DNA from 4 places in the Pseudobutyrivibrio xylanivorans genome. Region 1 is predicted to be linked to each of the others. Evidence: predicted binding sites of a transcription regulator. Region 1 holds the regulator's gene; each other region holds the start of a gene.
What was found. The regulator Rex, encoded in region 1, represses fermentation and respiration genes when NADH is low (regulators of the CRP and FNR family bind a similar motif). The targets are predictions, from matches to a motif close to ATTGTTAANTANTTAACAAT.
Positions count from the first base shown of each region.

Region 2: the regulator Rex is predicted to act here: its motif matches at 2,019-2,038, upstream of FXF36_RS13520 (DUF5692 family protein).
Region 3: the regulator Rex is predicted to act here: its motif matches at 1,937-1,956, upstream of pflB (formate C-acetyltransferase).
Region 4: the regulator Rex is predicted to act here: its motif matches at 2,027-2,046, upstream of hypB (hydrogenase nickel incorporation protein HypB).

Region 1 covers NZ_CP043028.1:2,703,257-2,706,464, reverse strand. Annotated here, with positions in the region: gene FXF36_RS12230 (hypothetical protein) at 1-734, opposite strand, end outside; gene FXF36_RS12225 (redox-sensing transcriptional repressor Rex) at 756-1,394, opposite strand; gene FXF36_RS12220 (ABC-F family ATP-binding cassette domain-containing protein) at 1,469-3,208, opposite strand, start outside.
Region 2 covers NZ_CP043028.1:2,997,596-3,000,803, reverse strand. Annotated here, with positions in the region: gene FXF36_RS13530 (chloride channel protein) at 1-969, opposite strand, end outside; gene FXF36_RS13525 (diacylglycerol/lipid kinase family protein) at 1,045-1,971, shown strand; gene FXF36_RS13520 (DUF5692 family protein) at 2,118-3,208, shown strand, end outside.
Region 3 covers NZ_CP043028.1:365,152-368,359, reverse strand. Annotated here, with positions in the region: gene pflB (formate C-acetyltransferase) at 1-1,813, opposite strand, end outside; gene FXF36_RS01695 (aspartate carbamoyltransferase regulatory subunit) at 1,988-2,425, opposite strand; gene pyrB (aspartate carbamoyltransferase) at 2,437-3,208, opposite strand, start outside.
Region 4 covers NZ_CP043028.1:1,203,144-1,206,351, forward strand. Annotated here, with positions in the region: gene FXF36_RS05575 (FAD-dependent oxidoreductase) at 1-1,180, opposite strand, end outside; gene hypB (hydrogenase nickel incorporation protein HypB) at 1,253-1,933, opposite strand; gene glyA (serine hydroxymethyltransferase) at 2,429-3,208, opposite strand, start outside.

The DNA.
Region 1 (3,208 bases):
TTATCTTCTGTTTCCGAAGAGGCCTTAGTCTCTTTGGATACAGCATCTAAATCAACATCCTCAAGCTCTACGCCAGATAAATCTGTAACTTCTGCTGAAGACTTTGAATCTGCACCATCCTCAGCTTTATCATTAGCGACTCCTATATAAAAATCGCCATTTTGCATATCAAAGAGATTTAGGACCTCCATGCCAAAGACATCATGCATATAGGAATAAATCTCTTTGTTATTTATTTCTCGATTGTGCTTGCGAATTACATTCTTCTTCAACTGAATACGGATATCTTTAATCCAGTTAGTGATTTCCTCAGCCTCATTGGAATTTGTTCGAAGCTTATCATAGCAGTAGTCCATTGTCTCCATCATAAGCTCACGATTCACCTCATCTGTCTGAGCGGGCAAATCCTTCTGCTCGTCCTCGGCGGCAGCTATTCGCTCATTACATTCTTCAAGAAGGCGCTTATCATCGTCAAGCTTTTTAGAAACCAAATCAGAGGTACCCTCCATATTTGACATAACGGAAGCCATAAGACTCTCCTTGACCTTTTTCAGATCCTTCAGTTCCTTTTTAAGCTCGGCATCTCTTTTCAAAAGCTCGTTTTCTTTAGCCTCCAGGCTTTTAACCGTATCAGGCTTGCCACCCAAAGCAAAAAGCCTGTGCCATTTCTGATCCAAAATCAACATAGGTACCTTGATTTTAGCTATGGCACTTTGAAAATCACGCTCTGACATAAAATCACCTTCTAAAAGCCACTATTTATCCAAATTTTGCTGAGTAATATTGTAAGATAACTGCATTAAGCTATCTGAAAGATGAACATTTTCAATAACAACATCTGGAATATCATCCAAATCAACATGGGCAAAATTCCATATTGCATGTACTCCCAATGAAACCAGCTTTAAAGCAGTAGCTTTGGCATTCGCCTTTGGAAGCGTAAGCGCCGCAATTTCCACATCGTTATTCTTAACAAACTCAGGAAGTTCATCAAGCATCTGGATAGGAATATCACGAACCAGCTTTCCTTTAAGATCTGGATTTGTATCAAACAAGCCAATAATCCTAAAGCCAACACGCTCAAACTTTACATATCCAGCAATAGCCTGACCCAAGTTTCCAGCACCAATAACAATAACATTGTGTGTCTCATTTACGCCAAGAATATTGCCAATCTCATCATGAAGATAGGCTACGTTATAACCGTAACCCTGCTGACCAAAACCACCAAAATTATTTAAATCCTGTCTGATTTGAGATGCAGTAACATGCATACGTTTGCTCAAATCATTCGAAGAAATACGTTCAACGCCATCATCAAGAAGTTCTCCCAAGTAGCGATAGTATCTAGGAAGTCTTCTTATTACAGCCTGCGAAATTTGTTTGTCCAAAATATACGCCTCCTAAATAAATTTCTACAACAATTATAGAATTCATGCATAACTTTGTCAACGATTTAACAAACTTGTCACATAAGGGAACTTGCTTCTTCCCATTCCTCATAAAGTGCTTCAAGCCTATCATTAATTTCGTTCTGTTCTGCAGTTAATTCGTTTAATTTTGCAGAGTTTGTCATATTTTCAGGCTTAACAAATTCCTCATCAATTTTAGCTTTTTTATCCTCAAGCTCTTCAATTTCTTTTTCAATCTTAGAGATACGATTCTGGATTTTGCGCTTTTCAGCCTCTATTCTCTTCTGCTCCTTATAATCAAGCTTGGCAGCAGTCTCCTCAGCGGTCACACCAGAATTTGATGCTTCAGAAGAGGCAGCGCCGTAGAGCTGTTCCTTCTTAGCAATATATTCATCATAATTACCAAGATATTTGGTAAGGCCACCATCTGAAAGCTCAAGAATCATGTTAGCAGTCTTATTTACAAAATAACGGTCGTGGCTTACATAAAGAAGGGTTCCGTCATATTCATTCAAAGCCTCTTCAAGCATCTGTTTGGAATCCATATCCAAGTGGTTTGTAGGCTCATCTAGGATAAGAAGATTAGACTTTGAAAGCATGAGCTTTGCAAGAGAAACTCTACCACGCTCACCACCGGATAAATCACTGATACGCTTGAAAACGTCATCCTCTGTAAACATAAAGGCAGCAAGAGTGTTACGAACCTTTGTCTCTGTAAGGAATGGATAAGCATCATGAAGCTCACTGAAAATTGTATTGGATTCTGTAAGTCCCTGCTGTTCCTGATCGTAGTAGCCAACAGTAACATTTGCACCGAAACGAATCTCACCTGACTCAAAATCAGTAAGACCATTTATACATTTAAGAATAGTGGTTTTCCCTGTACCATTATCGCCTAAAATAGCGATTCTATCTCCCTTATGGACTTCAAACGATAAATCCGTAAAGATATTTTTATCATCGTAAGATTTTGTTACATGAGAAAAATCAAGAACATCCTTGCCACTTTCCTTTTCAATTTCAAGTGAAAGTCGCATCTTAGGCATATCCTTATCAGGAGCGTCCATAACTTCCATTTTATCAAGAGTCTTCTTTCGGCTTTCTGCTCGTTTAATTGATTTCTCACGATTGAAAGACTGAAGCTTTTCGATAACAGCCTTCTGATGTTCTATTTCCTTCTGCTGCTTTTCATAGCTTCGCTCATAAGTAAGCTGTGCAATTTCCTTCTGTGCAACGAAGGAAGTATAGTTTCCAGTATAGACGCTTGTCTTTCCATATGATAAATCAACCACATGGTCAGCAATCTTATCAAGAAAATATCTATCATGTGCAACAATAACAACAGCGCCCTTATAAGCAGTAAGATACCCTTCGAGCCACATAATTGATTTTAAATCCAAGTGGTTAATAGGCTCATCAAGTAAAAGTAAATCAGGTGATGCGGCAAGAAGTCTTCCCAAGCTGACACGAGTCTTTTGACCGCCTGATAGCTCGTTCATGCTCTTTTCAAAATCTTCCTGTTCGAAACCAAGGCCCTTCAGAATACCAACAGCCTCTGAACGGAAGGTGTAGCCCCCCATCAAGTCAAACTGATGCTGAAGCTTATGATAAGAATCCATAAAAGAAGTCATTTCTTCATGAGATAAAGAGCTCATTTGCGCCTCCATCTCAGCAAGCTTCTTTTCCATTGAAAGCAAGTCTTCTCGAGCCCCAAGAACTGTATCAAGAATATTGCTTCCGAAAGCATCCTCCTGATACTGAGCCAAATAGCCCATAGTAGCGTCCTTTTTAAGAGT
Region 2 (3,208 bases), 290 kb from region 1:
GTATCCGCAGGATAATGTGAGGGTGGTGAATATTATTTTAAGCAAAAAATACTTAAGTCCGATTGTGGCACCGGTGAAGCAGGATTCGATGATAGCAGAGCCGGTGCTGTTATAAGTTTGAGAGCCTACAAGCAATGTGAGCACAAGAACTGAACAGCCACCAACAACTGCTTTGATATAAGGATTCTCAAGCTTTGAAGATAAGAACTCTTCATATTTGTGAAGGCTCATACAAAACAGAATTGAAACAAATCCACAAATAACTGCAAACACACTGATAAGGATTCCATTTACTACACCGAATTTTGGAATGGTACCAATTACATACATTTCAGTGCCAAGGCCCATGTGTGTGGCAACAGAACGAGCTACAAGTGAAGAAATAACGCATGGAACTAAGGCTGCGTAGTGCATGATGCCTACAGAGATAACTTCCATGGAAAAGATTGCGGCAGCCATAGGTGTCCCAAAAAGTGCAGAGAATGCTGCACTCATGCCGCACATTATCATTGTTTTCTTGTCTGTGGAGTTAAGCTTAAGTGCTCGTCCAATTCCATTTCCAATGGCTCCACCCATCTGAAGGGCTGCGCCCTCACGTCCGGCAGAACCACCTACAAGGTGAGTGATTAAAGTTGCAATGAAAATCAGTGGTGCGAGTCTAAATGGAAGTCTTTCATCTGATTGGATGGCGGCGATTACAGTATTGGTTCCGCTGTCCTTTACTTTCAAAATGGTTTTATAAATATAGGTAATGAGTACGGCGCCAACTGGCAGAAAGAATATGAGCCAAGGGTTAGCCTCGCGGGTTTTTATGACCCATTTCATGGAAAGGCCAAATGCTGATGCAAATGCACCGACTGATAATCCGACCAGGATAGAAGCAATTGTCCAGGTTACAACGGACAAGGCTCTGTGGCCATTATGGTCTATTTTATGAATAGCTTTTTCTTTAAATTCCTCGTTAAACATGGGGGGATACCTTTCTTTTTTATCGATAGTTTATATGCTATCATTATTATAATTAATAGAAAAGGGATTTTTGTTATGAAGAACATATTTATTGTGAATAAAGCAGCCAGAACAGGTAAGGCTGCAGAAACCTGGGATGAACTGGAAAGATACCTGAATGCAAACAATATTGATTATCAGGTAAGATTCACGTCAGGGGCTGGCGATGCTACGGAATTCGCAAAAGAAGCTACATCAACAGGAGAGTTGGTAGGGCTTTTTGTAATGGGTGGAGATGGCACATTAAACGAAGCAATAAATGGAATTGTTGATTTTGAAAATACACTTTATACACCGTTGCCATCAGGCTCCGCAAATGATTTTGTTGCAGGAATAGGCCTTACAGGAAGTGCGCTAGATATTTTAAAAAGGGCATTGAATACTGAAAGCTATAGGGTCCTTGATATAGGAAAGGTTATTTATGAAGGAGGAGAGAGGCTCTTTGGAGTCAGCTCGGGGATAGGAGTTGACGCATACGTGTGCCTTCAGGCTTTGAACAGCAGGCTGAAGAAATTCCTTAATCATTTCGGTCTTGGCTCTGCCACTTATGGACTGCTTACTATTGGCGATATTTTTACAATGCCTTTTGCAGATGCCAGGATTACTGCCTGGTTTAAAGGTGAAAGAATAAGTATGGATGTGAAAAGAATAATTTTTGCTGCGGCTATGAATTGCAGGGCCGAGGGTGGCGGAGTTCCCATGGTGCCCGATGCAAAACCAGATTCAGGATTCCTTTCGGCATTTTACGCTCATGATATCAGCAGATTAAAATGCTTTTTACGTTTACCTTCGCTAGTGGCAGGTAAGCACAAGGGAAAACGCGGTTTTGATTTCTTAAATTTTGATAAAATCCATATCAAAATGAATTCTCCCATGTGTGTCCATGCAGATGGGGAACATGTTGGATTCTTTGAGGAAATATGCTTTGAATGTTTACCACAGACATTAAAAGTTCGTGGCTGATTACTTACAAATTATTAAAATTGTATTAAAAGTTTCTCAAATGATTCATTGTTATTTTATAGACTATTGAGTATAATATACACCGGAGTAAAGAGAATTGGTTTCTCTTCCTATATATTTAAATAATTAATCAAGGAGGATGGAAAATGATTTTCCAAGTTACTAATCTTTGGCAAGTTCTTGGCTGGTGCCTTGTATTTGCAGGATTAATTCTTATGAACGAAATCGGCCGTCGTACAAAGGTCGGTGGAATGATTATCTTTGTAATCATCCCAGCTATTCTTACAGTTTACTTTATCCTTGCTCATGTTGGCATGTTCGGTGGTTCAGCTAACCCTACAGTTGCTTACATGGATGGATGGTTCCACTACTTCAAGCTTTACGCAGCAGATATCGGATGCGTTGGTTTCATGATGATCAAGTACAAGTGGGGCATTGGTAAAGAAAAATGGTTCGCTTGGTGGCCATGGTTCATCGTTGCAGCAAACATTATGATTGCTAACGTTTCTGATATGGAGTCAGCTCTTGCAGCATACCAGATTTCTGGTACTCTTTCAGGTGCTTGGTGGGCTTCAAACGAAGGTGTATTCATCTACGGTGGATGGTGGAACGTTGTTAACGCTATCGCTGGTATGATCAACATCTTCTGTATGACAGGTTGTGTAAAGCTTTACACATCAAACGACAAGAACCAGTCAGATATGATTTGGCCAGATATGACAGTTTGGTTCATCATTGCTTATGATGTTTGGAACTTCGAGTATACATACTTAAATCTTCCTACACATACATGGTACTGTGGTGTTGCACTTCTTCTTGCTCCTACATTTGCTAACGCTCTTTGGAACAAGGGTGCTTGGATCCAGAACCGTGCTAACACACTTGCAATCTGGTGTATGTGGGCACAGGTAGTACCTCTCTTCCAGTTAAAGGGTACATTCGCAGCTGTTCTTCCACGTGTATACGGTGGCGCTACAGAGGCTGGTATCACAACAATGGATCTTTATGAGCAGGCTATCGCTCTTTATAATGCAGGCCAGGGCAAGACAGCAGCAGCTGGTGAGGCTATTGCAGCAATGGGTATCACAGCAGATCCTACAATGCAGGGCTTCGTAGCTATGATGGCACTTGCTGTTAACGTTGTATGTATCTCTGTTATCATCAGAAATGCAATCAGAATCGGTGGAAACCCATATTCTAATTGCGTATTTGAAGGAACAAAGGATTTCGACGAGGC
Region 3 (3,208 bases), 1.1 Mb from region 1:
TTGAAGTGATAGTAAGGATTGATGTTGTAGGCTCTGAATCACGGTATGTATGGATGTGACGAAGCTTGCCCATAAATGTGCGAAGAAGCCAGATTGCGATTTCGTCAGCTCTGTCATCATCGTTACCGTAACGTGGGAAGTCTCCCTCGATTTCAAAGTCCTTTGTAATTCCGTTTTCGTTGCGGATAGCCTTAACCTTTGCATACTTGATAGCTGAAAGTGAGTCTACGCAGTGCGAGAAACCAGCAATACCAGTAGCAAATGAACGACGTACGTGTGTATCGATGAGGGCCATCTGGCAAGCCTCATAGTTGTACTTGTCGTGCATGTAGTGAATCATGTTGAGTGTACCTACATAAAGGTGTGCAAGCCAATCCATCATCTGGTCGAACTTCTGCATAACCTCATCATAGTCAAGGTACTCTGAAGTGATAGCCTTGTACTCTGGGCCAACCTGATCGCCAGACTTCTCATCAACACCACCGTTGATAGCGTAAAGAAGACACTTAGCAAGGTTTGCACGAGCACCGAAGAACTGAAGCTCCTTACCTGTCTCTGTAGCTGATACACAGCAGCAGATTGAGTAGTCATCGCCCCAAGTTACACGCATTACATCATCATTCTCGTACTGGATAGAAGATGTAGTTACAGAAATCTTAGAAGCGTACTTCTTGAAGTTTTCTGGAAGACGGCTTGAGTACATAACTGTAAGGTTTGGCTCTGGTGAAGGTCCCATGTTCTCAAGTGTGTGAAGGAATCTGTAGCAAGTCTTTGTAACCTGATGACGTCCATCAAGACCGATACCACCAACCTCAAGAGTAGCCCAAACTGGATCACCAGAGAAGAGCTGGTTGTAAGACTCGATACGAGCGAACTTAACCATACGGCACTTCATTGTGAAGTGGTCGATGATTTCCTGAGCCTCAGACTCTGTGATAACACCGTTTGCAAGGTCACGTGTGAAGTAGATATCAAGGAATGTAGAAACACGACCTACAGACATTGCAGCACCGTTCTGAGTCTTGATAGCTGCAAGGTATCCGAAGTATAACCACTGAGCAGCTTCCTTAGCTGTACCAGCTGGCTTTGAAATGTCGATGCCGTAGATAGCAGCCATTTCCTTCATGCCCTTAAGAGCATTGATCTGATCTGCGATTTCCTCACGAAGCTGGAAATCGTAGCGGCGCATACCCTGACGGTTTGTAGCAGCGAAATCAGCCTGCTTCTTCTCGATAAGGTAATCGATACCGTAAAGAGCAACACGTCTGTAATCGCCTACGATACGACCACGGCCGTATGTATCAGGAAGTCCTGTAAGAATTTTATTGTGACGGGCCTTCTTCATCTCTGGTGTGTAGATGTCGAATACACCCTGATTGTGTGTCTTGTGATATTTAGTAAAAATCTCGTGAAGCTTCTCGCTTGGCTCATAGCCATACATCTTGCAAGACTGCTCAGCCATAGTGATACCACCGTATGGCATGAAAGCTCTCTTAAGAGGCTTGTCTGTCTGAAGACCAACAATCTGCTCAAGATCCTTTGTCTCTTCTGAGATGTAACCAGCGCCGTGAGAAGTAAGTGAAGATACGATGTCTGTATCCATATCAAGAACGCCGCCCTTTGCGCGCTCCTGTGCCTGAAGCTCCTGAAGCTTGCCCCAAAGAGTGTTTGTAGCCTCTGTAGCATCAGCTAAGAATGATTCATCTCCATCATAAGGAGTGTAGTTTTTCTGGATGAAGTCGCGAACGTCAATATTATCCCTCCATACGCGTCCTTCAAAACCCTTCCATTGTTCAAAATCGTGATTTGCCATTATTCTTTCCTTTCTATAACAAAGAAACAACTAATAACTACCGACTAGTGGGGTAATGCTAAACACAACATATAGACAGTTAGCAATGTCTAACATACTAGTCGCTGTATACTATACCATATAGCTGTCAAAAAAATAACAATGTACCTCAATTAGTACATTGCTATTTGTATTTTATTTAGTCCCTGTATATTTTTCCTCGCAATACTTGCAACGATATACCTCATTCTCTGGATCGGTGAGGATAAAGATTTGGTCTAATTCCTGCTCCACGGTGCTTATGCATCGAGGATTCTTGCAGCTGATAACATTCTTGATTTCCTTTGGGAGAGTAAGCTTGCGCTTCTCAACAATGGCATCATCTTTAATGATATTGCAGGTGATATTGTGGTCGATGAAACCAAGGATGTCGAGATCAACTCGCTCCACAGGACATTCGATTTTAATGATGTCCTTGCGGCCCATCTTCTTTGACTTGGCATTCATAATCATGGCCACTGTACAGTCGCATCCAAGATTGCCAAGCTGAAGGTCGTTGTATATTGTCATGGACTCGCCAGCCTTGATATGATCAAGCACGAAGCCCTGATGAATTCCACTTATATTTAACATACGATTTCCTCCTAAACTAACTCGAGTAATGTAAGAATGAGGGCCATTCTGATAAATACACCATACTTGGCCTGGGTGAAGTACATTGCTCTTGGATCGTCATCTACGTCCACGGATATTTCGTTAACTCGTGGAAGAGGGTGAAGAACCATCATATCCTTCTTCGCAAGGTGCATTTTCTCTGGTGTCAAAATGAAGAAGTCTTTCAAACGGATGTAATCCTCTTCGTTGAAGAAACGTTCCTTCTGAACTCTTGTCATGTAAAGGATGTCCAGCTCGCCCATAACATCGTCAAGGCTGTCCACCTCTTTGTATTCGTAGCCATTTCTCTCTAATACATCCTCGCGGATATACTCTGGAACTCTAAGCTCCTCTGGTGAAATAAGTACAAACTTGATTCCCGGATATCTTACCAATGCATTAATTAATGAATGCACTGTTCGACCAAACTTCAAATCGCCGCAAAGACCGATAGTAAGATCCTTGATTTCACCACGCAAAGAGCGAATGGTAAACAAATCGGTGAGGGTTTGAGTTGGATGCTGATGACCGCCGTCGCCGGCATTAATAACGGGAATAAGTGATCGCTGAGAAGCGACAAGTGGAGCGCCTTCTTTAGGATGACGCATAGCGCAGATGTCTGCGTAAGAAGAAATAACACGAATAGTATCGGAAACACTTTCACCTTTGGCTGCTGAAGAAGAGTCAGCTGAAGAAAAACCAAGGACTGAACCGCCAAGATTAAGCATGGCAGCTTCGAAAGATAATCGGGTACGAGTACTA
Region 4 (3,208 bases), 1.5 Mb from region 1:
CTGTCTTACATGGAGCTGTACCTGTGTCATAGCAGTTGATTCTGTTAGTGTCACGATAGTTATCGTTCCACTCGTCAGTAGACCACTTGCGCTCTGTAGGAAGTACCTGCTTTGGATACTCAACCTGCTTACCATCAGCTGTGCAAAGCTTCTGACCAAGCTTAACAGCACCTGCTGGACAGTTCTCAACACACTTACCACAAGCTACACAGTCCTCTGCTGTAACGTGAGCAACATAAGCTGAACGTGACATATTAGGAGTGTTGAAAAGCTGTGATGTACGAAGTGCGTAACATACATTTACATTACAGTTACAGATAGCGAAGATTTTGTTCTCGCCATCGATATTTGTGATCTGGTGAACGAAGCCGTTGTCCTCAGCCTGCTTGAAAATCTCAAGAGCCTCTTCGCGAGTGATGTAAACACCACCCTTGTTTGTCTCAACAACGTAGTCTGCCATATCACCAACTGCGATACACCAACCCTCTGGATCGTCAGCGCAGCCTTCGTCATATGTCTTTCTAGAAAGACGGCATGAACAAGGTGACTTAGCATACTTTCCTTCGTATTTATCGAGCCAGTAAGAAATCTTCTCAAGACCGATTGCTTCCTGCTCCATTGAAATAGCGTCCTCTACAGGGATAACGTGCATACCGATACCAGCGCCTCCTGGTGGTACCATGTGTGTAAGTCCCTCAAGTGGAAGACGGCTCATACGCTCAAAGAAACGTCCCATCTCAGGATGCTCAGCAAGGAAATCCTGATTCATGTTAGAAAACTCTGCAGAACCTGGAACGAACATAGGAAGAACCCACTGCTTCTCGTGAGCTTCGTTCTCGTAGTTCCACTCTAAAAGACCAGTCCAGCTAGCCTTCTCTAATCTCTCTTCAAGAGTCTTCTCATCAAGACCTGTGATTTCAAGAAGCTGCTTGAAAGTCTTTGGCTTTCTAATGCCACCCATAGAAAGTGCAAGCTCTGCAATTTCCTTTGTAGGTGCAAGATTTGCAACAGCCCAGTACTCTGGGTCATACTTTGTAATCTTCTGGAGACCAAGCTTAATCTTTGCACGGTCTGTGATTACCTTTCCAAGCTTAAGAATCTCTGGACGAAGATCCTCATCCTTAAGGTCGTTTACCCAATCTGGATAAAAATCGCCCAAGTTATCTGGTCCAATTCCCATATTAGTTATTTCCTCCTTTTAACTAAACACCTTAATCAATTATCTATACTTCCTCAAAAAGACATGTCGTTGTTATTCTGCTTCGCTTTGCCATGAACTTACCTGGCCCCTCAACCAATTAGTCCATTCATCGAAGCCTTCGCCAGTCTTTGCAGAAACGAATATTACAATAGCGTTTGGATTGAGCTTGTGAATTCGTTCTTCTACCGCCTCTTTTGAGAATTCTGTAAACACCGGAAGGGTGTCACATTTGTTAATAAGTACCACGTCACATACTGAAAACATAAGTGGGTACTTTAGGGGTTTGTCGTCTCCCTCTGGAACTGAGAGAATCATAGCGTTCTTTGATGAACCGGTATCAAATTCAGCCGGACAAACCAAATTTCCAACATTTTCAAGAAAAACAAGGTCTAAATCTTCTGTGCCAAATTCATGTAACCCCTGACGTGTCATATCTGCGTCTAAGTGGCACATGCCTCCAGTATGTATCTGAATTGCACGGGCGCCAGCATTTTGAATAGTGGCAGCATCCACATCAGAATCTATATCAGCCTCCATTACGCCGATGTTCATTTCGTCCTTTAAACGAGAAATCGTCTGGCATAACGTGGTAGTCTTTCCTGAACCTGGGGCAGACATAAGATTTACTAAAAATGTTTTCTGAGCCTTTAGCTCTCCTCTGAGTTTCTCTGCATCAGCATCATTATCTTCAAAAATGCTCTGCTTTACCTCAATAACCTTGTAAGCTTCCATATTTCCTCCGAATTAAAATTGTTGGGTATTAAGCCACAAGTTTATAAACTCAATTATAAATTTCGAGTTTCCTTGTAGGATAAATATAACCTAATTGATAAAATATTGTCAATTAGGTTCAATTCTTAAACCCGTATAAAATCTAGTACAAAACATCATTAATACACAGGTGTCTATTATCTTTTGGAATGCATGCATTCCAAGTCAGAATGTTGTACAACATATCTATAAAAAAATTGTGAACAATGTCAATAATCCTGTTTGGCCTCTGGCTCAAGTTCAGCAGCTTGAGCAATAAAATTAGGGCTGATTGCATTAAATAACACAATCACCCCTAACAAAAGGCCGAATACACATTTTTTCATACATTATCCCTTTCTATCCTACTCCCCAGCGAAACCATAAAGGTTTAGCTATATAAAAAGTTAGTATAGATTATTGTTATTGTCAATAACTTTAGGGATTAATAACTAATTATGTGTATAACTTATTCTTTTAGGCTTCCTCAGCTCTAAACTCTGCTTCTCCTGGAAGTGGATACTTATCAGTGAGCTCCTTAATAATTGCACGAGCCTTCTCAACACCAGCTTCCTGCTCCTTGATTACAAGGGCAATAGCCTCTGCAACCTTATCGAAATCTTCTTCCTTGAGACCACGTGTAGTTGCTGCAGGAGTTCCAAGACGGATACCTGAAGTAACAAATGGAGACTTAGGATCGTTTGGAATTGTATTCTTGTTTGCTGTGATGTGAGCATCATCAAGAAGCTTCTCTACTACCTTACCTGTGAGTTCAAATGGAGTAAGGTCGATAAGCATAAGGTGATTGTCTGTACCGCCAGAAACAATCTTGATTCCTCTATCCTGTAAGCCCTTGCAAAGTGCCTGGGCGTTCTTAACAATCTGCTGACCGTATTCCTTGAAGGATGGGTCAAGAGCCTCCTTAAAGCAAACCGCTTTACCAGCAAGTACGTGCATTAAAGGACCGCCCTGGATTCCTGGGAAAACAGCCTTATTGAAGTTGTACTTCTCGTTAGCCTCAGCTGTAGCCATAATCATACCGCCTCTAGGTCCACGAAGAGTCTTGTGTGTAGTAGTTGTAACAATATCTGCATAAGGGATTGGGCTCTCATGTACACCTGCTGCAACAAGTCCTGCAATGTGAGCCATATCTACGAAAAGGACAGCACCAACCTTGTCACAAATCTCTCTGAAACGCTTGAAATCAATCTTGCGGCAATAAGCTGATGCACCAGCGATAATCATCTTTGGCTTGCA